DNA from 3 places in the Paraburkholderia sp. Ac-20342 genome. Region 3 is predicted to be linked to each of the others. Evidence: predicted binding sites of a transcription regulator. Region 3 holds the regulator's gene; each other region holds the start of a gene.
The links. Region 3 encodes HrcA, which represses chaperone genes, less so after heat shock. Its sites were predicted from a motif close to TTAGCACTCNNNNNNNNNGAGTGCTAA; they were not measured.

Region 1 (7,658 bases), on a different contig from region 3:
CGCCCGCCACCATGAACAGCACGACCGCGCACACCGCCGCGAGCCGCAGCGCCTTCGACGCGCGCTCGTGGATCACGCCATCTGATTTCCACTTCACGAACGCCGCGCCGTGCGCGGTCAGCATCGACACGCTGACAAGGCCCGTCAGCAAGGCGAACGGATTGAGCAGCCCGAAGAAACTGCCGTGATAGGTGACGCGCAGGTCGTTGTCGAACGAGAACGGCACGCCTTGCAGCAGATTGCCGAACGCGACGCCGAACACGAGCGCCGGCACGAGGCCGCCGATGAACAGGCCCCAGTCCCACGCGTTGCGCCAGCGCGGGTCGTCGCGCTTGCCGCGATAGTCGAAGCCGACCGGCCGGAAGAACAGCGCGAACAGCACGAGCAGCATCGCGAAGTAGAAGCCGGAGAACGACGCCGCATAAGCGAGCGGCCATGCCGCGAACATCGCGCCGCCCGCGGTGACGAGCCAGACCTGATTGCCTTCCCACGTTGCGCCGACCGTGTTGACGACGATGCGCCGCTCGGCGTCCGTCTTCGCGATGAACGGCAGCAGGATCGCCGCGCCCATATCGAAGCCGTCGGTGAGCGCGAAGCCGATCAGCAGTACGCCTATCAATGCCCACCAGATCAGTTTGAGCGTTGCGTAATCCATGGTGTCGATTCCTCTCGAACGGAGTGGCGGCGGCGCGTCACGCGGCCGTATTCGGCGACAGCGGCTGGGCGGCCGGCTGCGCGATCTCGTGGTGATAGTGGCCCGTGTGCAGCGACGACGGACCAAGCCGCGCGTACTTGAACATCAGCATGATCTCGATGACGAACAGCACCGTGTAGAACAGCACGAAGCCGCCGATGCTCAGATACAGATCGCGCGGCGTCAGGCTCGACGCGGCGAGGCTGGTCGGCAGGATGCCGGCGATGCTCCACGGCTGGCGGCCCATTTCGGCGACGATCCAGCCGAGTTCGGCGGCGAGCCACGGCAGCGGAATCGCCCACACGGCCCAGCGCAGGAACCAGCGGCGCTTCTCCAGCAGCAGCGTGCGTTGCGCGCAGAACCAGAACGCGAGCACGAAGGTCGCGAGGAACAGCAGACCGAGGCCGACCATCAGGCGAAACGAGAAGAACAGTGGCAGGACCGGCGGGATCGTGCGCTGCGCCGCCGCGGAGATCTGCTCGGGCGTCGCATCGGTTACGTTCGGCGTGAACTGCTTGAGCAGCAGGCCGTAGCCGAGATCGGCCTTGTGCGCTTCGAAGGCGGCGCGCGCTGCGTCGGTCGCGTCGCCGCCCTTGAGCTTTTGCAGCGCTGCGAAGGCCAGCATGCCGCTTTTGATGCGGCCTTCGTTTTCCGCAATCAGGTCGCGCAGGCCGACCACGGGCTCGTCGAGCGAACGCGTCGCGATGATGCCGAGCGCGTACGGCACGCGGATCGCGTAATCGGTGCGCTGTTCGCGCTGGTTCGGAATCCCGAAGACCGTGAACGGTGCCGGCGCGGGCGCGGTTTCCCATTCGGATTCGATGGCGGCGAGCTTGACCTGCTGGACTTCGCCGGTGCGATAGCCCGATTCGTCGCCGAGCACGATCACGCACAAGGCCGAGGCGAGGCCGAAGCCGGCGGCGATCGCGAACGAGCGCAGCGCGAACTCGGTGTCGCGGCGCTTGAGCAGATACCACGACGACACGCCGAGCACGAACATCGACGCGGTCACGTAACCGGCCGATACCGTGTGCACGAACTTGACCTGCGCGACCGGGTTGAAGATCACCGCGAAGATGCTGTCGAGCTCCATGCGCATCGTCTGGTAGTTGAACTTCGCGCCGACCGGATTGTTCATCCAGCCATTGGCGATCAGAATCCACAGCGCCGAGAGGTTCGAGCCGAGCGCGACGCAGAACGTGACGATCAGGTGCTGCACTTTCGAGAGCCGGTTCCAGCCGAAGAAGAACAGGCCGACGAAGGTCGATTCGAGGAAGAACGCCATCAGCCCTTCGACGGCGAGCGGCACGCCGAAAATATCGCCGACGTAATGCGAGTAGTACGCCCAGTTGGTGCCGAACTGGAATTCGAGCGTGAGACCGGTGGCGACGCCCATCGCGAAGTTGATGCCGAAGAGCTTGCCCCAGAACTGTGTCATGTCCTTGTAGATCGGCTTGCCGGTCATCACGTAGACGGACTCCATGATGACGAGCAGCCACGCGAGGCCGAGCGTGAGCGGCACGAACAGAAAGTGATAGAGCGCCGTGATGGCGAACTGAAGACGCGATAGTTCTACGACTTCGCTAACGGGCATGTTGATCACCTCGGGACGGATGCGGGACAGGCACCGACAGCAGCGCCTGCGCGACTTGCTCGGGCGGCAGCATCATGTGCTGCGCCTGCGGATGATTGAAAAAGGTGAACTTGAGCGCCATCAGCAGGACGAATTTGATGGCGAGGATGATGGCGATGTCGCGTGCCAGTGTCGGGCCGCGCACCCACCGGGTGAACCGGGTGCGCCAGCGTGAGCGGCGTGTGCTGTGGCGATTGAGGGCTAGGGTCATGTTCGGTCGAAGACGACTTCATGCCGGTGAACCCGGCTGGACCAGTCCGCCCGGGCCGTCGGGAGATCTGGCGAATGCATGCCGATTGTAGGAGTCGAACCTCGCGCGCTTGAATTGGGCCGTGCGGCATCGAGTCGCGAAGCTCGCCGCGTCTGAGCAGTATTGCTATCTGACTTGCGATACGTCAAGGAAGCCGTGGCGGCCGGTGAGTGTTCACGATCGTGAATCGGCGGGCATGGGCGCGCCGCGAGAGCGAACGCGTGAGGATGAAAAAAGCCCCGCCGTCTTGCGAGGGCGGGGCTTGAACTAGCAAGTGATTCCCGTGCGAGGCGCCGGCTGCTGTATCAGCCTGTATCGGCTGTATTGGCCGCAGCCGGCGGCGTGGCGGGCTTTACGCGTATTCGGCGAGTGCGCCGCGCATCTTCTTCATCGCGCTCGCTTCGATCTGGCGGATACGCTCGGCCGATACGCCGAATTCGTCGGCCAGTTCGTGCAGCGTCGAGCCGCCCGAGCCGTCGTCCTCGACCTTCAGCCAGCGCGCCTCGATGATGCGGCGGCTGCGCGGATCGAGTGCTTCGAGCGCGCTCGCGATGCCGTCGCTTTGCAGCCGGTCGCGCTGACGCGAAGCCAGCACGGCGGTCGGCTCGCTGTGCGAGTCGGCGAGATACGCGATCGGCGCGTACGACTCTTCGCCGTCTTCAACCTGGCCTTCGAGCGCAATGTCGCCGCCCGACAGACGCGTTTCCATTTCCGCGACTTCTTCGCGCTTCACGTTCAGTTCCTTGGCGAGACCTTCGATCTCGTCCGGCGTGAACGCGCCGAGGCCCTGCTTGTGGCTGCGAAGGTTGAAGAACAGCTTGCGCTGCGCCTTGGTGGTGGCGACCTTCACCATGCGCCAGTTGCGCAGGATGTATTCGTGGATCTCGGCCTTGATCCAGTGCATCGCGTACGACACGAGGCGCACGTTCTGCTCCGGGTCGAAGCGCTTGACGGCCTTCATCAGCCCGATGTTGCCTTCCTGGATCAGGTCGGCGTGCGGCAACCCGTAACCGAGGTAGTTGCGCGCGATCGACACGACGAGGCGCAGGTGCGACAGCACGAGGCGACGCGCCGATTCGAGGTTGTCGTGCTCGCGAAACTCGGTGGCGAACTGGCGTTCTTCCGTCGGCGTCAGCATAGGAATGCGGTTGACGGCCTGGATGTAGGCGTCGATGTTGCCCAGTTGGCCGGGCAGCAGCGAGGAATGCGAGAGCGCCAGTGCACCTGCCGGAGCGGCCTTAGCCGACGACGGGCTCAGAGTACTCGGAAGGGTCATTGCATGGCTCACGTGTGAAACTCCTTTGGAATCAGACAATAGCGTGTTCAGTGATGGACTCCAGCGATGGATGTTAGCACTCTGATCTGTCGAGTGCTAATACTTAGAGGCTGTAGGGGCATCTGAGTTCCCGAAAATCCTATTGAGATTCGTCATCTGATAGTTATTAGACAGCCTATTTCGCTGTCGTTCAGCGACCGTAGAAGTTACCGACCCAATAGCCTTGGTTCTCATAATCGACTGATATTTTCCTATTTATCAGTAAATAATTGCGAATTTAGACAATTATTCATACGATCCGCGCTCTTAAGTTTTTATTTAGAATAAGCAGACGGTTACGCATCGTTTCAATGCTCGTGAGTGCGGGTGCAAGGTGAAGAACAAAAACACTGTTTTGCGTGGGTTTACTCTAAAAGGCACGCTGGCCGCGCTGCTGATGTCGGCGGCGGGTACGGCGCTCGCCGACCCGTTCGGGGTGCAGGTGGCGGCCGGGGTGGGCGACCATCACATCAAGAAGCTCGATCTGGGCATGGTGTGGGATCCGGACTGGACGTGGTGGCAGGTCGGCGACTGGCACTTCGCATTGATCGGCGAGGCGCACGTCGCGTGGTGGCACACCAACGAAGGCAACGTTCATGGCGACATCGGGGAGGTTGGCGTGACGCCCGTGATCCGCTTCATCAAGATGTCGGGCCCGGTGCGGCCGTTCGTCGAGGTGGGCGCCGGCGTGCGGCTGCTGACGAGTCCCCGCATTTCTTCCGACCTCACGCTTTCCAGCGCGTTTCAGTTCGCCGACATGGCGGGCGTCGGGCTGCAATTCGGCACGCATCAGCAATATGTTGCGGGCTACCGCTTCCAGCATATTTCCAACGGCGGTATCAAAGAGCCGAATCCTGGTATAAATTTCAGCCAGCTATATTTGCAATATAACTTCTGACGACCGTGGCCGCCTTTGGCCTACGGTGTGCAAGGGGCTGCAATGGTGGCAAAGATGATCGAAGCGATTCGCGGGCTCGAGCGGGAGCGCTTTCGTGCGATGGTCGACGGCGACGGGCAGTCGCTCGACACGCTGCTCGCGGACAACGTGAGCTATGTCCACACGAACGGCAAACGCGAGACGAAGCGGCAGTTCATCGACGGGATTACGGGGGGGCGCCGCCGTTATCGGCAGATCGAGGTGCAGTCGCAGGACGTGCTGCCGGCCGGGCGCGAAACGTATGTCGTCACGGGCCGCGCGCTGATCGAGATGGAAGCGAACAACGGCGCGCTGCTGTTTCCGATTGCCTATACGGCGATCCATACGCAGGAAGATGGGCAGTGGCGTTTGATCGCCTGGCAGGCGACGCGCTGCGCGATCGAGTGACGCGTTTTTCGGCGACGTCCGTCTTGTTCGTATGATGTGGCGAGCGGCTTGCAGGTTTTGCGGGCGCGCTGGGTTTGCGCCTGATTCGCGCATGGACTCATGCCGCGGACTCGCGTGGGCTTCGGGTCGGATGCACGTCGGGTCCGGCTCGGCTTGCGGTATGCGCCTCGTGAGCGCGTCGGCGGCCACAGCGAAGCACGGGATACGCGCTCTGCTGCTGCGGATTCACTCCGCTTCTTTCACGACACACTCAGCTTGAGACCCGGCTTCAGGCCGCGACGCATTCGCCGGCCTCGTCGCGCTCGGTCGCGTTGTCGTTGCCATTGCCATTACCGGTAGCGGCGCCGTTCGCGCCGCTCCTTGCCCCGGCGATCCGCATCGCCACGTCGCCCGCATACGGATGCCGTGTCGGCACCGGAATCCGCGTGCAACGCTCCACCACGCGCCGGATCGCCGCGAGATCGGAAAAATCGAGTTCGCTATCGATGCCTTGCGCGTCGAGATTCATCGCGAGCGGCACGAGATCGACATTGCCCGTGCGCTCGCCATTGCCGAACAGGCAGCCTTCGATGCGATCCGCGCCCGCGAGCAGCGCGAGTTCCGCTGCGGCGATCGCGGTGCCGCGGTCGTTGTGCGGATGCACCGATAGCACGATGCTGTCGCGATAGCCGAGATTGCGGTGCATCCACTCGATCTGGTCGGCGAACACGTTCGGCGTGGCCGCCTCGACGCTTGACGATCATCTTGTGGGCGAGCGTGGGCCGCCATGTCTGCGCGACGGCGTCGCAGACCTCGCGCGCGATTGCCACGCTTCGGCGAGTTTCAGCGCGCCGTTTTCGCGATCTCGACGATCAGCTCGACCTGTCGCTCGATCGCGCCAGGCACCGGCGCTTCGCCGCGCAGCACTGCGTCGATCCACTCGGCCGTGGTGACGGCGTCGCGCGCTTCGGGCAATTCGACTTCGGGCGCGTCGGGCGACGAACGCTCGTGCGGCAGACGCGTTTCGCAGATGCCGTCGTGCAGCCAGTCGACCTGCACCTGGCGCCGCGTATCCGCGACCGCCTCGCCCTCGGTGCCGCGCGCGAGCAGGGCGCCGCCGAGCGCAGCGTCGGGATGCGAGTTGAACAGCTGCGTGAGACTGTCGCGATATGGCGGATGCGTGTAGTTGACGAGGCGCAGCCCCGCAGGCGCGAACGGCTGCAGGATTTTCACGAGCGTATGCGTCGAATTTCGCACGCCCATGCGCCGGCGCAGCGCGAGCAGATGCGCGAGTTTCGGCGCGAGCACGTCGATCGAGGCAAATGCGAGGCGGCGCTCGGCGAGACCGTCTTCGATCTCGGCGAGTGATTGCGCGTGCGGAATCCGCAGCTCCGCGAAGATTTCGGCGCTCGTCACGCGGCCCGGATCTTCAGTGACGCCGTGCACGAGCACCGGCACGCCTTCGCGCGCGAGCAGCAGCGCGAGCAGCGGCACGAGGTTCGGCTGCTTGCGCGCGCCGTTGTAGGATGGGATCGACACGGGCCGATATGCGCCGTGCGGCAATTGCACCGGCTCGAACGACGCATGCGCGGCGGCCAGCATCGCGGCGAGTTCGTCGGCGCTCTCGCCTTTCACGCGATACGCGAGCAGCACCGCGCCGAGTTCGAGTTCGGCCACGCGGCCGTCGAGCATCGCGGCGTAGAGTTCGCGGGTGTCGTCGGCGCTCAGCGCGCGGGCGCCGTTCGGGCCACGGCCGATTTCCTTGATGAAGCGGGCGCAGGGGAAGGGGGCGGCGGTAGCGGTGTCGGTCGGGGCGGTCATCGGGTAAGGGGGCGGGCGGCGTGGCGCGTCGCACTGGAGCGGGTCGCCAGCTGATTCAAAGGATGCTATTCGGTATGAGTATCGCATCTATGGGGCTCGCGCGAGAAAGAACGGGGCGCCGAGCCCGTGCCTCGGCGCTCGCGCCTGGACGCATTGGCCCGTGCCGCGCGTTACACTCGATGCTTCTCGCCGCGTCGGCGGCGCGGATCGTAAGCCAATCGGAAAACGGAGAACGGGATGAGTTACGTATTTGCACCGGCACCGCAGGTCGCGGTGCCGGTCGTCGGGTCGGGCGAGCAGTTCGCGGTGCGGCGCATCTACTGCGTGGGGCGCAATTACGAGGCGCACGCGCGCGAGATGGGGCATGACCCGGACCGCGAGCCGCCGTTCTTCTTCTCGAAGCCGGCCGATGCCGTCGTCTATGTCGCACCAGGCGCGACCGGCGAATTTCCGTATCCGTCGCAAACGAAGAACGTCCACTTCGAAATGGAAATGGTCGCGGCGATCGGCAGGAGCGGCAAGGACATCCCCGTCGAAAGCGCGCTCGATCACGTGTACGGCTACGCGCTCGGCCTCGACATGACGCGCCGCGATCTGCAAGGCGAGGCGAAGAAGCTGGGCCGTCCGTGGGATACCGCGAAG
Region 2 (7,658 bases), on a different contig from region 3:
GCGTCCTGATCGGCGTTAGCGCCCTTCAGGCCGGTGATTGCCGTACGTGCACGGATCAGCGCGACGCCGCCGCCAGCAACGATGCCTTCTTCCACAGCTGCGCGCGTTGCGTGCAGTGCGTCTTCGACACGTGCCTTCTTTTCCTTCATTTCGACTTCGGTCGCAGCGCCGACCTTGATCACAGCAACACCGCCTGCCAGCTTGGCAACGCGCTCTTGCAGCTTTTCACGGTCGTAGTCCGAGGTCGCTTCTTCGATCTGCTTGCGCACTTGCTTGACGCGAGCTTCGATGTTCGCTGCTTCGCCAGCGCCGTCGATGATCGTGGTGTTTTCCTTGCCCACTTCGATGCGCTTCGCCTGGCCCAGTTCAGCCAACGTTGCCTTCTCGAGCGTGAGGCCGGTTTCTTCAGCGATGACCTGGCCGCCGGTCAGGATCGCGATGTCTTCCAGCATGGCCTTACGACGGTCGCCGAAGCCCGGAGCCTTGACGGCGACGGTCTTCAGGATGCCGCGGATGTTGTTGACGACCAGCGTTGCGAGCGCTTCGCCTTCGACGTCTTCAGCGATGATGAGCAGCGGACGGCCAGCCTTCGCGACCTGCTCGAGCACCGGCAGCAGATCACGGATGTTCGACACCTTCTTGTCGTGCAGCAGCACGAACGGGTTGTCGAGCACGGCAACCTGCTTGTCCGGGTTGTTGATGAAGTACGGCGACAGGTAGCCGCGGTCGAATTGCATACCTTCGACGACGTCCAGCTCGTCTTGCAGCGACTTGCCGTCTTCGACGGTGATGACGCCTTCCTTGCCGACCTTGTCCATCGCTTCAGCGATGCGCTCGCCGATCGACGTGTCGCTGTTTGCCGAGATCGCGCCGACCTGGGCGATTTCCTTGTTGGTCGTGCACGGCTTGCTGATCTTGCGCAGTTCTTCGATTGCGGCTGCAACAGCCTTGTCGATGCCGCGCTTCAGGTCCATCGGGTTCATGCCCGATGCAACGTACTTCATGCCTTCGCGGACGATCGATTGCGCGAGAACCGTAGCGGTCGTCGTGCCGTCGCCGGCGTTGTCGCTGGTCTTGGAAGCGACTTCCTTGACCATTTGCGCGCCCATGTTCTGGAGCTTGTCTTTCAGTTCGATCTCTTTAGCGACCGACACACCGTCCTTGGTGACCGTCGGGCCGCCGAAGCTGCGCTCGAGGACCACGTTGCGGCCCTTCGGACCCAGCGTGACCTTCACGGCGTTGGCGAGAATGTTCACGCCTTCGACCATCTTGGCACGGGCGGAATCACCGAATACGACCTCTTTAGCTGCCATCTTCTAACTCCTTGAATTCTTTGGATATAACCGGGGAAGTAGCGACCTTGCGCTTACTTCTGCACCACGGCCATGATGTCTTCTTCGCGCATCACGAGCAGTTCGTTGCCGTCGACCTTGACGGTCTGGCCTGCGTACTTGCCGAACAGGACGCGGTCGCCCACTTTCACGTCGAGCGCAATGGCTGCACCCTTGTCGTCGCGCTTGCCCGGGCCGACTGCGAGGATTTCGCCTTGATCCGGCTTTTCCGCTGCGGCTTCGGGGATCACGATGCCCGACGCGGTCTTGGTTTCCTGATCCAGACGCTTGACGATCACGCGATCATGCAAAGGACGAAGGTTCATACATACTCCTCTCTTGATTGAGACTGAAGAACGCTGAGAAAACCCGGCTGGCCGAGCCAACCGGCGATGTTGTTAGCACTCTCGTGCAGTGAGTGCTAATTATATGGATGGGTGGTGACAAATTCAAGAAGTGGGGGGAATGGGCGTCGTCGGCCGCCGCTCGGCGCGGAACCCCCGGCTACCGGGGACGGATCGCAGCGGGAGCAGCTTCACGCAGCGCGACTGCCAACACTGACCAGGGAAACTCCTGGTCCAGGTATATTTCCGCCGCCCCCGCGCTCACAACGACGAAGCCCCCTCGGGACCTTTCGATCCGTCGGGGGCTTCGTCGATACGACTCAGACCGGCGTAACGGACGCAACCGGAGTTGCATCCGCCACATCGCTTACCACTGCATCGAGGCGCCGATGCCGGCGGTGGTGCCGCCCGGGCTCAGACCGACGCCCGCCTTCACCTTGATGTTCTCGGTGATGCGTGCGGTACCGCCCAGCGCCACAGCCTGGTAACCCTTGTAGGTTCCCGCGCCGATGCCGAACGACAGTGTCTTGCCCGGATCGACTTCCGGAATCATCGTCAGTGCCGTCGCCGCGGCGATGCCCGAATAAGCCCCACGCGCAACGCCGTTGATCGCGTTGTTCGTGTCGTTGATGCGCTGATCGGTGTAGCCCTTGGCCTGCTGCACGCCTTGTGCCACCGAGTTGTTCATCTGGCTCACGTTGACCGCATCGGTCGGCGCAGTCCCCGCCGCGACGTTGGTGACCTGGCGTTCGTTGCCCGCCGAGCCCATCGACACGGAATTGTCGCGGTCCGCCACCGAACCCGAACCCAGAGCGACCGAGTTCTGGCCCGTCGCACTCGCGTTCGCGCCCATCGCCACAGCCTGCGAGCCCGATGCCGAGGCACCCGCGCCCGCCGCCACCGACAGCGTGCCGCTTGCCGTCGCGCTCTGCGTCGTACGATCGCCGTCCGCGCTGAACATCGGGTTGTTCGCCGCGGCCGCCGCATTGTTGACCACCGCATTGAGCTGGCTGACGTTCACCGCATCGGTCGGCGCCACGCCGTCGGCCACGTTGTGGATCACCGTGCCGTCGTCCGAGCCGTTACCCAGCGTCATGCTGTTGTAGTTCGTCGAGCCGTCGGCATTGTGGTCGTACGTCGCCGCCGCGTTCACGTTGCCGTTGGCATCGACGATCCCCGCGCTCTTCAGCTGGGCGACGTTCACCGCGTCCGTGTCGGCCGTACCCGCCGCGACGTTGGTGATCTGGCGCTCGTTGCCCGCCGAGCCCACCGACACCGTGTTGTCCCGATCGGCCACCGAGTTCGCACCCAGCGCAACCGAGCCGGCCGCGGACGACTGCGCATTGCCGCCGATCGCCACCGAGTTCGCACCGCTCGCCACCGAATCCGGCAGCGACGAATTCGAGTGGAAGTACATGATGCCGCTACCGCTGTTGATACCACCCAGCATCGTGTTGAGCGCGCTGATCTGGTCCGCGTTCTGCGTCGTGCGGCCGTCGATGTTGGTGAGTGCGTCACCGATGTTGCTCATCGTCGTACCGTCCACGCTGTAGGTCGGGGCCGATACCGTGCCGTCTGTGTTCACGGTCGAGCCGCCGCCCAGTGCTTCGGCAACGCTTGCCGAGTTGGCGTACAGCTGGCTGCCGTTGATCGCATCCGTGCTCGATGCGTTCACTGTGCCGGCTGCTACGCCCGTCACCGTGCGGTCGCCTGCCGTACCGGCCATGTTCACCACCGTACCGTCCGTGTCCTTGCCTACCGTCAGATCACGTGTGGTTGCGTCCTGCTGCACCAGACCCACCGTGCCGCTGTTCAGTTGTGTCGACAGGTCCGTCACCGAGTTTTGTACGTTCGTCAGCTCCGTTGCGTTCTTGGCAATGTCCGCGGTGTTCTGCGTCGTGCGGCCATCGATGTTGCCGAGGGCGTCGCCGATGCTGCCCACCGTGGTACCACCTACGCTGTAGCTCGGCGCCGACACCGTGCCGTCATCGTTCACGGTTGAGCCCCCACCCAGTGCCGAGGCAACGCTTGCCGAATTTGCGTACAGCTGGCTGCCGTTGATCGCATCCGTGCTCGATGCGTTCACTACGCCGGCTGCCACACCCGTCACCGTGCGGTTGCCTGCCGCACCGGCCATGTTCACCACCGTGCCGTCCGTATCCTTGCCTACCGTCAGGTCGCGTGTGGTTGCGTCCTGCTGAACAAGCCCCACCGTGCCGCTGTTCAGTTGCGTCGACAGATCCGTCACCGAGTTCTGCACGTTCGTCAGGTCCGTTGCGTTCCTGGCGATGTCGTCCGCATTCTTCGTGATGTCGTCTGCGTTCCTGGCGATGTCCGCCGTGTTCTGCGTCGTGCGGCCATCGATGTTGCCGAGGGCGTCGCCGATGCTGCCCACCGTGGTACCACCTACGCTGTAGCTCGGCGCCGACACCGTGCCGTCATCGTTCACGGTTGAGCCCCCACCCAGTGCCGAGGCAACGCTTGCCGAATTTGCGTACAGCTGGCTGCCGTTGATCGCATCCGTGCTCGATGCGTTCACTACGCCGGCTGCCACACCCGTCACCGTGCGGTTGCCTGCCGCACCGGCCATGTTCACCACCGTGCCGTCCGTATCCTTGCCTACCGTCAGGTCGCGTGTGGTTGCGTCCTGCTGAACAAGCCCCACCGTGCCGCTGTTCAGTTGCGTCGACAGATCCGTCACCGAGTTCTGCACGTTCGTCAGGTCCGTTGCGTTCCTGGCGATGTCGTCCGCATTCTTCGTGATGTCGTCTGCGTTCCTGGCGATGTCCGCCGTGTTCTGCGTCGTGCGGCCATCGATGTTGCCGAGCGCGTCGCCGATGCTGCCCACCGTGGTACCGCCCACGCTGTAGCTCGGCGCCGACACCGTGCCGTCATCGTTCACGGTTGAGCCCCCACCCAGTGCCTCGGCAACGCTCGCCGAGTTCGCATACAGCTGGCTGCCGTTGATCGCGTCCACGCTCGATGCGTTCACTACGCCTGCGGCCACACCTGTCACCGTGCGGTTGCCTGCCGTACCCGCCATGTTCACCACCGCACCGTCCGTGTCCTTGCCCACCGTCAGCTCACGCGTGGTTTCATCCTGCTGCACCAGACCCACCGTGCCGCTGGCAAGCTGGTTCTGCACGTTCGTGATACTGGTCGAGTTCTGTGCAATGTCGTCCGCATTCTTTGCAATGTCCGCAGCGTTCTGTGTCGTGCGGCCATCGATGTTGCCGAGTGCATCGCCGATGCTGCCCACCGTGGTACCGCCCACGCTGTAGCTCGGCGCCGAGATCGTGCCGTCCTCGCTCACGGTCGAGCCGCCACCCAGTGCCTCGGCAACGCTCGCCGAGTTGGCGTACAGCTGGCTGCCGTTGATCGCATCCACGCTCGATGCGTTCACTACGCCTGCTGCGACACCCGTCACCGTGCGGTTGCCCGCCGTTCCGGCCACGTTCACCACCGTGCCGTCCGTGTCCTTACCTACCGTCAGCTCACGCGTCGTAGCATCCTGCTGCACCAGACCCACCGTGCCGCTGGCAAGTTGCGTCGACAGATCCGTAACCGAGTTCTGCACGTTCGTCAGGTCCGTTGTGTTCTTCGCGATATCGTCTGCGTTCTTGGCAATGTCCGCGGTGTTCTGCGTCGTGCGACCGTCGATGTTGCCGAGCGCGTCGCCGATGCTGTTCACCGTGGTGCCGTCCACGCTGTAGCTCGGCGCCGACACCGTGCCGTCCTCACTCACGGTCGAGCCACCACCCAGTGCCTCGGCAACGCTCACCGAATTTGCATACAGCTGGCTGCCGTTGATCGCGTCCACGCTCGATGCGTTCACTACGCCTGCTGCCACTCCCGTCACCGTACGGTTGCCCGCCGTACCCGCCATGTTCACCACCGTGCCGTCCGTGTCCTTGCCCACCGTCAGATCACGTGTGGTTGCGTCCTGTTGCACGAGTCCCGCTGTGCCGCTGGCAAGTTGCGTCGACAGATCCGTCACCGAGTTTTGTACGTTCGTCAGATCCGTTGCGTTCTTCGCGATGTCGTCTGCGTTCCTGGTGATGTCCGCGGTGTTCTGCGTCGTGCGACCGTCGATGTTGCCGAGCGCGTCGCCGATGCTGTTCACCGTGGTGCCGCCCACGCTGTAGCTCGGCGCCGACACCGTGCCGTCCTCGCTCACGGTCGAGCCACCGCCCAGTGCCTCGGCAACGCTCGCCGAGTTCGCATACAGCTGGCTGCCGTTGATCGCATCCACGCTCGATGCGTTCACTACGCCTGCGGCCACTCCCGTCACCGTGCGGTTGCCTGCCGTGCCGGCCATGTTCACCACCGTGCCGTCCGTATCCTTGCCCACCGTCAGATCACGCGTTGTGGCGTCCTGCTGAACAAGACCGAACGAACCATCAGCGAGCTTGTCCTGGACAGATGCAATGTCCGCAGCGTTCTGCGTCGTGCGGCCATCGATGTTGCCAAGCGCATCACCGATGTTGCCCACCGTGGTACCGCCCACGCTATAGCTCGGAGCCGAGATCGTGCCGTCCTCGCTCACGGTCGAGCCGCCACCCAGTGCCTCGGCAACGCTCGCCGAGTTGGCATACAGCTGGCTGCCATTGATTGCGTCCACACTCGATGCGTTCACTGCACCTGCTGCAACACCCGTCACCGTACGGTTGCCCGCCGTACCCGCCATGTTCACCACCGTGCCGTCCGTGTCCTTGCCCACCGTCAGATCACGCGAGGTTTCATCCTGTTGCACGAGTCCCACTGTGCCGCTGGCAAGTTGCGTCGACAGATCCGTCACCGAGTTTTGTACGTTCGTCAGATCCGTTGCGTTCTTCGCGATGTCGTCTGCGTTCCTGGTGATGTCCGCCGTGTTCTGCGTCGTGCGGCCATCGATGTTGCCAAGCGCATCACCGATGCTGTTCACCGTGGTGCCGTCCACGCTGTAGCTCGGCGCCGACACCGTGCCGTCCTCGCTCACGGTCGAGCCACCGCCCAGTGCCGAAGCAACGCTCGCCGAATTTGCATACAGCTGGCTGCCGTTGATCGCGTCCACGCTCGATGCGTTCACTGCACCTGCTGCAACACCCGTCACCGTGCGGTTGCCCGCCGTACCCGCCATGTTCACCACCGTGCCGTCCGTGTCCTTGCCCACCGTCAGATCACGCGAGGTTTCATCCTGCTGCACCAGACCCACCGTGCCGCTGGCGAGCTGGTTCTGCACGTTCGTGATACTGGTCGAGTTCTGTGCAATGTCATCCGCATTCTTCGCGATGTCATCCGCGTTCTTTGCAATGTCCGCCGTGTTCTGTGTCGTGCGCCCATCGATGTTGCCAAGCGCATCACCGATGCTGCCCACCGTGGTACCGCCCACGCTGTAGCTCGGCGCCGAGATCGTGCCGTCCTCGTTCACGATTGAGCCACCACCCAGTGCCGAAGCAACGCTCGCCGAGTTCGCATACAGCTGGCTGCCGTTGATCGCATCCACGCTTGATGCGTTCACTACGCCTGCTGCCACACCCGTCACCGTGCGGCTGCCTGCCGTACCCGCCATGTTCACCACCGTGCCGTCCGTATCCTTGCCTACCGTCAGATCACGCGTGGTTTCATCCTGCTGCACCAGTCCCACCGTGCCGCTGGCGAGCTGGTTCTGCACGTTCGTGATACTGGTCGAGTTCTGCGCAATGTCGTCCGCATTCTTCGCGATGTCATCCGCGTTCTTTGCAATGTCCGCCGCGTTCTGCGTCGTGCGCCCATCGATGTTGCCAAGCGCGTCGCCGATGCTACCCACCGTGGTACCGCCCACGCTGTAGCTCGGCGCCGACACCGTACCCGTCGTCGAGTTATAGGCCGCACCACCGCCCAGGCTCGCCGCGACGGAGTTGCCGATCTCGTTCGACTTCACCGCCTCGGACTGCAACTGGCTCACGTTCACCGCATCGGTCGCGGCGGCACCCGCCGCTACATTCGTCACGCGGCGCTCGTA
Region 3 (7,658 bases):
TCGGACAGGCCCGAGTTCGCCTTGATCGTAATGCGGTTTTCCTTGCCGGTCGCCTTGTCCTTCGCGCCGACGTGCAGAATGCCGTTCGCGTCGATGTCGAAGCTCACTTCGATCTGCGGCACGCCGCGCGGGGCCGGCGGAATGCCTTCGAGGTTGAACTCGCCGAGCAGCTTGTTGCCCGCTGCCATTTCGCGTTCGCCCTGGAACACCTTGATCGTCACGGCGCTCTGATTGTCGTCAGCCGTCGAGTAGACCTGCGCGTGCTTGGTCGGGATCGTGGTGTTCTTGTTGATCATCTTCGTCATCACGCCGCCGAGCGTTTCGATGCCGAGCGACAACGGAGTCACGTCGAGCAGCAGCACGTCCTTGCGGTCGCCCGACAGCACCTGGCCCTGGATCGCGGCACCGACGGCCACGGCTTCGTCCGGGTTCACGTCGCGGCGCGGTTCCTTGCCGAAAAACTCCTTCACCTTATCCTGCACCTTCGGCATGCGGGTCATGCCGCCAACCAGGATCACGTCGTCGATTTCGCCGACCTTCACGCCCGCGTCCTTGATCGCGACACGGCACGGCTCGATCGTGCGTTCGATCAGCTCTTCGACCAGCGCTTCCAGCTTGGCGCGCGTGATCTTCAGGTTCAGGTGCTTCGGACCCGACGCGTCGGCCGTGATGTACGGCAGGTTGATTTCGGTCTGCTGGCTCGACGACAGTTCGATCTTCGCCTTTTCAGCCGATTCCTTCAGGCGCTGCAGCGCGAGCACGTCTTTCGACAGATCGACGCCCTGCTCTTTCTTGAACTCGCCGATGATGTAGTCGATGATGCGCTGGTCGAAGTCTTCGCCGCCGAGGAACGTATCGCCGTTCGTGGAGAGCACTTCGAACTGCTTCTCACCGTCGACGTCGGCGATTTCGATGATCGACACGTCGAACGTGCCGCCGCCCAGGTCGTACACCGCGATCTTGCGGTCGCCCTTTTCGGCCTTGTCCAGACCGAACGCGAGAGCCGCAGCGGTCGGTTCGTTGATGATGCGCTTGACTTCCAGACCGGCGATGCGGCCCGCGTCCTTGGTCGCTTGGCGCTGGCTGTCGTTGAAGTACGCCGGCACCGTGATCACGGCTTCCGTAACCGGCTCGCCGAGGTAGTCCTCAGCGGTTTTCTTCATCTTGCGCAGCACTTCGGCGGAGATTTGCGGCGGAGCGAGCTTCTGATCGCGCACTTCGACCCATGCGTCGCCGTTGTCGGCCTTCATGATCCTGTACGGCATCAGGCCGATGTCCTTCTGCACTTCCTTCTCTTCGAAGCGGCGGCCGATCAGGCGCTTGACCGCGTACAGCGTGTTCTTCGGGTTCGTGACCGACTGACGCTTGGCCGGCGCGCCAACGAGGATCTCGCTATCTTCCATGTAAGCGATGATCGACGGCGTAGTGCGCGCGCCTTCCGAGTTCTCGATCACCTTGACCGAGTTGCCTTCCATGATCGCCACGCACGAATTGGTCGTGCCGAGGTCGATGCCGATGATTTTGCCCATTTTTACTAATCTCCTGACTTTGATCGCTGCGGGAAGCGCCCGGTTGGCCCATCCGGCCCGAAGGCGCCCCGCTCTCAATTCATACCTGCACTCAAAATAAGTGCGGCCACATCGTTTTCAAGACCTCTTTTACGATGCGGTCTTTAAATTTTTTCAATCACGGGACTGCCGCCCGAGCGAAGCCGCGCGGCGCTTACTTCGGTGCCGCGACGGTCACGAGCGCGGGACGCAGCACGCGATCGGCGATCACGAAGCCCTTCTGCAACACCGCGACGACGGTGTTCGGCTCCTGGTCGGCCGGCACCATCGAGATAGCCTGGTGGCGATGCGGGTCGAACTTCTCCCCGACCGGATTGATGGCGACGACGCGGCCCTTCTCGAGCGCGCCGCTCAATTGACGCAGCGTGAGTTCGACGCCTTCGCGAACCTTCTGCAGGTCGTCCGACGAATGGGCGACGGCCGCTTCGAGGCTGTCGATCACCGGCAGCAGATGCTCGGCGAAGCTCTCGATCGCAAACTTGTGCGCCTTGGTGATGTCTTCCTGAGCGCGACGGCGCACGTTCTCGGTTTCGGCCTTCGCGCGCAGGAAGCTTTCCTGCAACTCGGCGATCTTCGCCTGAGCGTCGGCCAGCGCCTGCTCGCCGGCTGCCGGCGCTTCGGCGCCCGCGGCGGCTTCCTGCGGGGCGGCTGCGGCCTCGGCGGCCTGGCGCGCGGCTTCGTCGGCGGGCGTGGGAGTCTGGCTCGTCGGGTTCTCTTGCGTGTTTTCCATGTCGCTGAAAGTCGTTAAAAAGTAAAAACCAACGGTGACGCAAACACATGACACGCGTCGGGATTTGTGCGTTGCAAAATCGCGACACGCGCGTTCGCGCGCAACCGCATACAAAACTGCAGATGGGGCCGCAAAGAGCCGTTTCAAGCGGCTCTCGGGGCTCTTTTCGCACCACCGGTGTGCAGGCGAAATGCGCCGTAACAACCGTTAACGTGGCGCAATCAGATAGGGATTGAGTGCGGCCGGCAACTGGCCTATTCTCCACTCATACATCGGAAACGCCACGTTAACCCTAATCTAACGTAGACCTTACCGACGTCTGACAGTTGTACCTATTCAGCCCGTTTTTCAGCCCGTTTCAATCTTCCCAAGGGGAGTACCGTGAAACTGACCTTTGCAATCGGGGTGGTCGCACTGGTACTGATCGCGGGTACCACGACCATCTGTATGTCCGGTGCGGTCAACGACCACACCACCGAATACGGCGGCGTGCACGCCACGATGGAACAGTTCTTCAATCCTCACCTGAAAATCTGTCGATAGAGCGCCGGTCGCGCTTGGTCGGCCGCCCGTGCAACGCGGCGGCCGGCTCGCGATAGATCCTGCGCCGCTCCTGCTCGACCTGCCGTTTCACCTTGCTTTCTTCGGTCTCCGCATAGAGCGTCTGCGCGACGCTCGCCGGGCCGCGCACGTCGCACACGCCCAGCACTTCCACCTGCCACACGACCCGTTCGATCTCGATCTCGACGAAGTCGCCGACGCGCACGTCCTTCGCCGGCTTCACCGCCGCACCGCCGATGCGCACCCGCCCTTTCTCGACGGCGTCCGCGGCCAGCGAACGCGTCTTGAAAAAACGCGCCGCCCACAGCCATTTGTCGATGCGCAGCTTCGCGCCCGGTTCGGTTGAAATGCGGTAATTCATCGGCGTCTTCACGCTCCCGTGGTGTGCGGCACCGGCACCGCCTGCACCGGCCAGCCCTGCAGATTCTGCGCGACGATTTCGCCAAGCGCGGCGATCCACGGCGGCGACGCGTTCAGACAAGCGATCCGGTGAAACTCCTTGCCGCCCGCATGCAGAAACTCGTCGCGCACTTCCATGCCGATTTCCTCGATCGTTTCGAGGCAGTCAGCGGTAAAGCCAGGACAGAACACGTCGGCGCGCCGCACGCCCGCCGCGCCGAGTTCCTTCAGCGTGGGCGCCGTGTAGGGCTGCAGCCACTCGGCCTTGCCGAAGCGCGACTGGAACGTGATGCGGCATTCGACCGGCGTGAGTCCGAGCGCCTGCATCAGCAGCGCGCCGGTTTGCTGGCATTGCGCGTGGTAGGGGTCGCCGAGATCGAGCGTGCGCTTGGGCACGCCATGAAAACTGAACACGAGCTTGTCGCCGGCCGCGAAGTCGGGACGGCCATGCTGATGCCAGTAGTGATGCACCTGCGCGGCAAGCGCCGCGATATACGCCGGATGATCGGCGTACTGACGCACCGTGCGGATTTCCGGCTGGTTGCGCATGCGCTTGAGCGCGGAGAAGGCGTCGTCGAAAGCGGTGGCCGTGGTCGACGCCGAGTATTGCGGGTACATCGGCATCAGCAGCACGCGCTCGGCGCCCGCGAGCTTCAACTGGTTCAGCATCGCCGGAATGCCAGGCGTGCCGTAGCGCATCGCGTAGTCGACAAGCACCGTGTAGTCGTTCACCTGCAGCAGATGGCGCAAGCCTTCCACCTGCTTTTCCGTATGCACGCGCAGCGGGGAGCCCTCGGGCATCCAGACCGCCGCGTACTTCTTCGCGGAACTGCGGCCGCGAAACGGCAAAATCAGCAGACGCAGAATGAACTGCCAGAGCAACGCCGGAATTTCGACCACGCGAGGATCGGACAGAAACTGCGCGAGATAACGGCGCACCGCGCGCGGCGTCGGCGCGTCGGGCGTGCCGAGGTTGATCAGCAACACGGCGACGCGATGCGACGAAGCGTTCTGGGAGGGCCGCTCGAGGTCGAAGCGCATAGGCAGCGGAAGTCGCCGCATGACGCGGCAAATCGATTCAATGGGGATTCATTATAGCGGCGCGGGTCGGGCGAGGCGTCGCCAGGCGCCCCTGGCCGTTCGGCCGATTGGCAGGCCGCGCGCCATGACGCATCATGGCCGGCACGGGCTGCGCTGACGGCAGCGCGGCAAACCGGAGGAACGGCTGCCGGATGATTGCCGGGCTGATTACTGCTGACTACTGCTGGCTCAGCGTCAGCGAGAGCAGGCGCGCGGTGATGTCGACGATCGGAATCACGCGGTTGTAGGCCATGCGGGTCGGGCCGATCACGCCAAGCGTGCCGACGATCTTGCCGTTCACCTCGTACGGCGCGGTGACCACGCTCATTTCCTCGATCGGCACGAGATTCGATTCGCCGCCGATGAAAATCTGCACGCCCGCCGCGTGACTCGACACGTCGAGCAACTGAAGGAGGCTGGTTTTCTGGTCGAACACGTCGAACAGCTTGCGCAGGCGCGCCATGTCCGACGAAAGATCGGCGACTTCGAGCAGATTGCGCTCGCCCGAGATCAGCACGGTCTCGCCGGTGTCGGATTCGTCGGTGCTGGCGGTGACGGCCGCGTGCATCAGCGAGGTCATGTCGCCGCGCAGTTCGTCGATTTCCTCGCGCAGGCGGCGGCGCACTTCGTCGAACGAAAGGCCGGCGAAATGCGCGTTGATGTAGTTGGAGGCCTCGACCAGTTGCGACGGCGAGAAGTCGCGCTGGGTCGCGAGCATGCGGTTCTGCACGTCGCCTTCGGGCGTCACGATGATGAGCAGGATGCGCTTGTCGGACAGGCGCATGAACTCGATCTGCTTGAATACGAGGCTGCGGCGCGGCGTGAGCACGACGCCGGCGAACTGCGAGAGGCTCGACAGCACGCTCGCCGCCGCGGCGACGATCTTCTGCGGCTCGCCCACCTGCAGCGTGGTCTTGACCGTGCGCATCACAGCCTCTTCGTCCGCGGCGGATTCGACCGTCAGCATCGTATCGACGAAAAGCCGGTAGCCGCGCGGCGTCGGAATGCGCCCCGCCGACGTGTGCGGACTGATCACGAGCCCCAGTTCCTCGAGGTCCGACATCACGTTGCGGATCGTGGCCGGGCTCAGTTCGAGGCCCGAATAACGTGACAGCGTGCGCGAGCCGACCGGCTGACCTTCGGCGATGTAGCGCTCAATCAGCGTTTTGAGGAGGGTTTGTGCGCGAGGATCTAGCATGACGAAAAATTTTAGCTCAAGGGCCCGGCTACCGCGAGCACGCACGGCGCCCGCTCCGCGCGAACGCTCCACCGCCGGCCGGCGCGCCGCGCGGCGGCGCTTTCACGCACGGCCGGGCTCCTGGCCGCGCGCCACACCGCACTTTAGCCGGCGCACATGTCATCAGGGCTTCACCATTCTAACGATAATCGCGAGATACGCCGACGGCCCGCGAGCACCGGCTCGCCACCGGGTCTGTCTGCGGTTCTTTTCAGGCCCCACCTATGGTGTAATGCCGGCATGCAAGTGACCAGCCAGTTCAAGACCGTCGCGCTCGTCGGGCGCAGCAACACGCCAGGCATCGGCGAGCCGCTCGTCGCGCTCGCTTCGTGCATCGCGAAGCTCGGCCTCGAAGTCGTGTTCGAAGCCAGCACCGCCGCCGAAATCGGCGTGACCGACTACCCGGCGCTGCGGCCCGCCGAGATCGGCGCGCGCGCCGACGTCGCCGTGGTGCTCGGCGGCGACGGTACGATGCTCGGCATCGGCCGCCAGCTCGCCCCGTACCGCACGCCGCTGATCGGCATCAATCACGGGCGGCTTGGCTTCATCACCGACATTCCGATCTCCGACATGCGGGAAACCATCCCGCAAATGCTCTCGGGCAATTTCGAGCGCGAGGAGCGCGTGCTGCTCGAGGCGCGCATCATGCGCGAGGGCAACCCGATCTACCATGCGCTCGCCTTCAACGACGTGGTGGTGAACCGCAGCGGCGTCTCGGGCATGGCGGAACTGCGCGTGTCGGTGGACGGGCGCTTCATGTACAACCAGCGCTCGGACGGCCTGATCGTCGCGACGCCGACCGGCTCGACCGCCTACGCGCTGTCCTCGCAGGGGCCGATCCTGCATCCGCAGCTACAGGGCTTCGTGCTTGTGCCAATCGCGCCGCATGCGCTGTCGAACCGGCCGATCGTGCTGCCGGACGACTCGAAAGTGAGCATCCAGATCGTTTCCGGCCGCGAAGTGAACGTCAATTTCGACATGCAGTCGTTCACCTCGCTCGCGCTCGGCGACACGATCGAGGTGCGCCGCTCGCGCCATACGGTGCCGATGCTGCATCCGGTCGGCTACAGCTATTACGCGACGCTGCGCAAGAAGCTGCACTGGCACGAGTACCCGTCGCACGAAGACGACTCCAAGCCCTGAGCGGCGCTGCCCTATTCGAGCGCGCCCGCCGCCGTGGTTGACACCTGAACCCCAAGCTCACCAGACGACTTCCATGCTTCGCCATCTCTCGATACGCGACTTCGTGATCGTCGCCGCGCTCGACCTCGAATTCGACGGCGGCTTTACCGTTTTCTCGGGCGAAACCGGCGCCGGCAAGTCGATCCTGATCGACGCGCTCGCGCTAGCACTCGGTGCGCGCGCCGATGCGAACGTCGTGCGCACGGGCGAGAGCCGCGCCGACATCACCGCCGAATTTGAGACGCACGCCCAGGTCGACACATGGCTCGACGAGCAGGCGCTCGGCGCGGCCGAGGCCGACGACGGCCAGCATGGCGGCACGGTGATGCTGCGGCGCGTGGTCGACGCGAACGGCCGTTCGCGAGCGTTCATCAACGGCACGGCGGCGACGCTTGCGCAACTGCGCGAAGTCGGCGAAATGCTCGTCGACATTCACGGCCAGCACGCGCACCAGTTGCTGATGCGCCCGGATGCGCAACGCGAACTGTTCGACACGCACGCGGGTCTTTCGGACGTCTCGGCCACGGTCACGCGCGCCTGGCGCACGTGGCGCGAGAAGGTCCAGGCGGTCGAGCACGCGCAGACGCGCGACCGCGAGCTGCAACTGGAGCGCGAACGGCTCGCCTGGCAGCTCGCCGAACTCGACAAGCTCGCGCCGCAGCCCGGCGAATGGGAAGAGATCAACGCCGAGCACAAGCGGCTGTCGCATTCCGCGAATCTGATCGACGGCGTGCAGGGCGCGCTCGGCGCGCTGTCCGAATCGGACGAGGCGATGATCGCGCACCTCGGCTCGATCGTCTCGAAAATGCGCGACCTCGCGGAGATCGACCCGGCGCTCAACGACGTGCTGGCTGCGCTCGAACCGGCGGAAATCCAGTTGCAGGAAGCGGCGTATTCGCTA

Region 1: a site for HrcA is predicted at 3,927-3,953, ahead of rpoH (RNA polymerase sigma factor RpoH). Genes of this name have one in related genera too.
Region 2: a site for HrcA is predicted at 1,730-1,756, ahead of groES (co-chaperone GroES). Genes of this name have one in related genera too.

The regions. Positions count from the first base shown of each region.
Region 1 covers NZ_JAAGPQ010000087.1:4,247-11,904, forward strand. The annotation lists gene cydB (cytochrome d ubiquinol oxidase subunit II) at 1-655, opposite strand, end outside; gene G3N58_RS26880 (cytochrome ubiquinol oxidase subunit I) at 693-2,288, opposite strand; gene cydP (cytochrome oxidase putative small subunit CydP) at 2,278-2,538, opposite strand; gene rpoH (RNA polymerase sigma factor RpoH) at 2,930-3,865, opposite strand; gene G3N58_RS26895 (acyloxyacyl hydrolase) at 4,227-4,790, shown strand; gene G3N58_RS26900 (nuclear transport factor 2 family protein) at 4,833-5,216, shown strand; partial or broken gene G3N58_RS26905 (hypothetical protein) at 5,563-6,025, opposite strand; gene ybiB (DNA-binding protein YbiB) at 6,039-7,016, opposite strand; gene G3N58_RS26915 (fumarylacetoacetate hydrolase family protein) at 7,254-7,658, shown strand, end outside.
Region 2 covers NZ_JAAGPQ010000001.1:52,391-60,048, reverse strand. The annotation lists gene groL (chaperonin GroEL) at 1-1,313, opposite strand, end outside; gene groES (co-chaperone GroES) at 1,367-1,657, opposite strand; gene G3N58_RS00185 (YadA-like family protein) at 2,043-7,658, opposite strand, start outside.
Region 3 covers NZ_JAAGPQ010000018.1:41,263-48,920, reverse strand. The annotation lists gene dnaK (molecular chaperone DnaK) at 1-1,529, opposite strand, end outside; gene grpE (nucleotide exchange factor GrpE) at 1,723-2,298, opposite strand; gene G3N58_RS10030 (hypothetical protein) at 2,680-2,841, shown strand; gene G3N58_RS10025 (RNA-binding S4 domain-containing protein) at 2,813-3,220, opposite strand; gene hemH (ferrochelatase) at 3,229-4,299, opposite strand; gene hrcA (heat-inducible transcriptional repressor HrcA) at 4,517-5,536, opposite strand; gene G3N58_RS10010 (NAD kinase) at 5,816-6,718, shown strand; gene recN (DNA repair protein RecN) at 6,792-7,658, shown strand, end outside.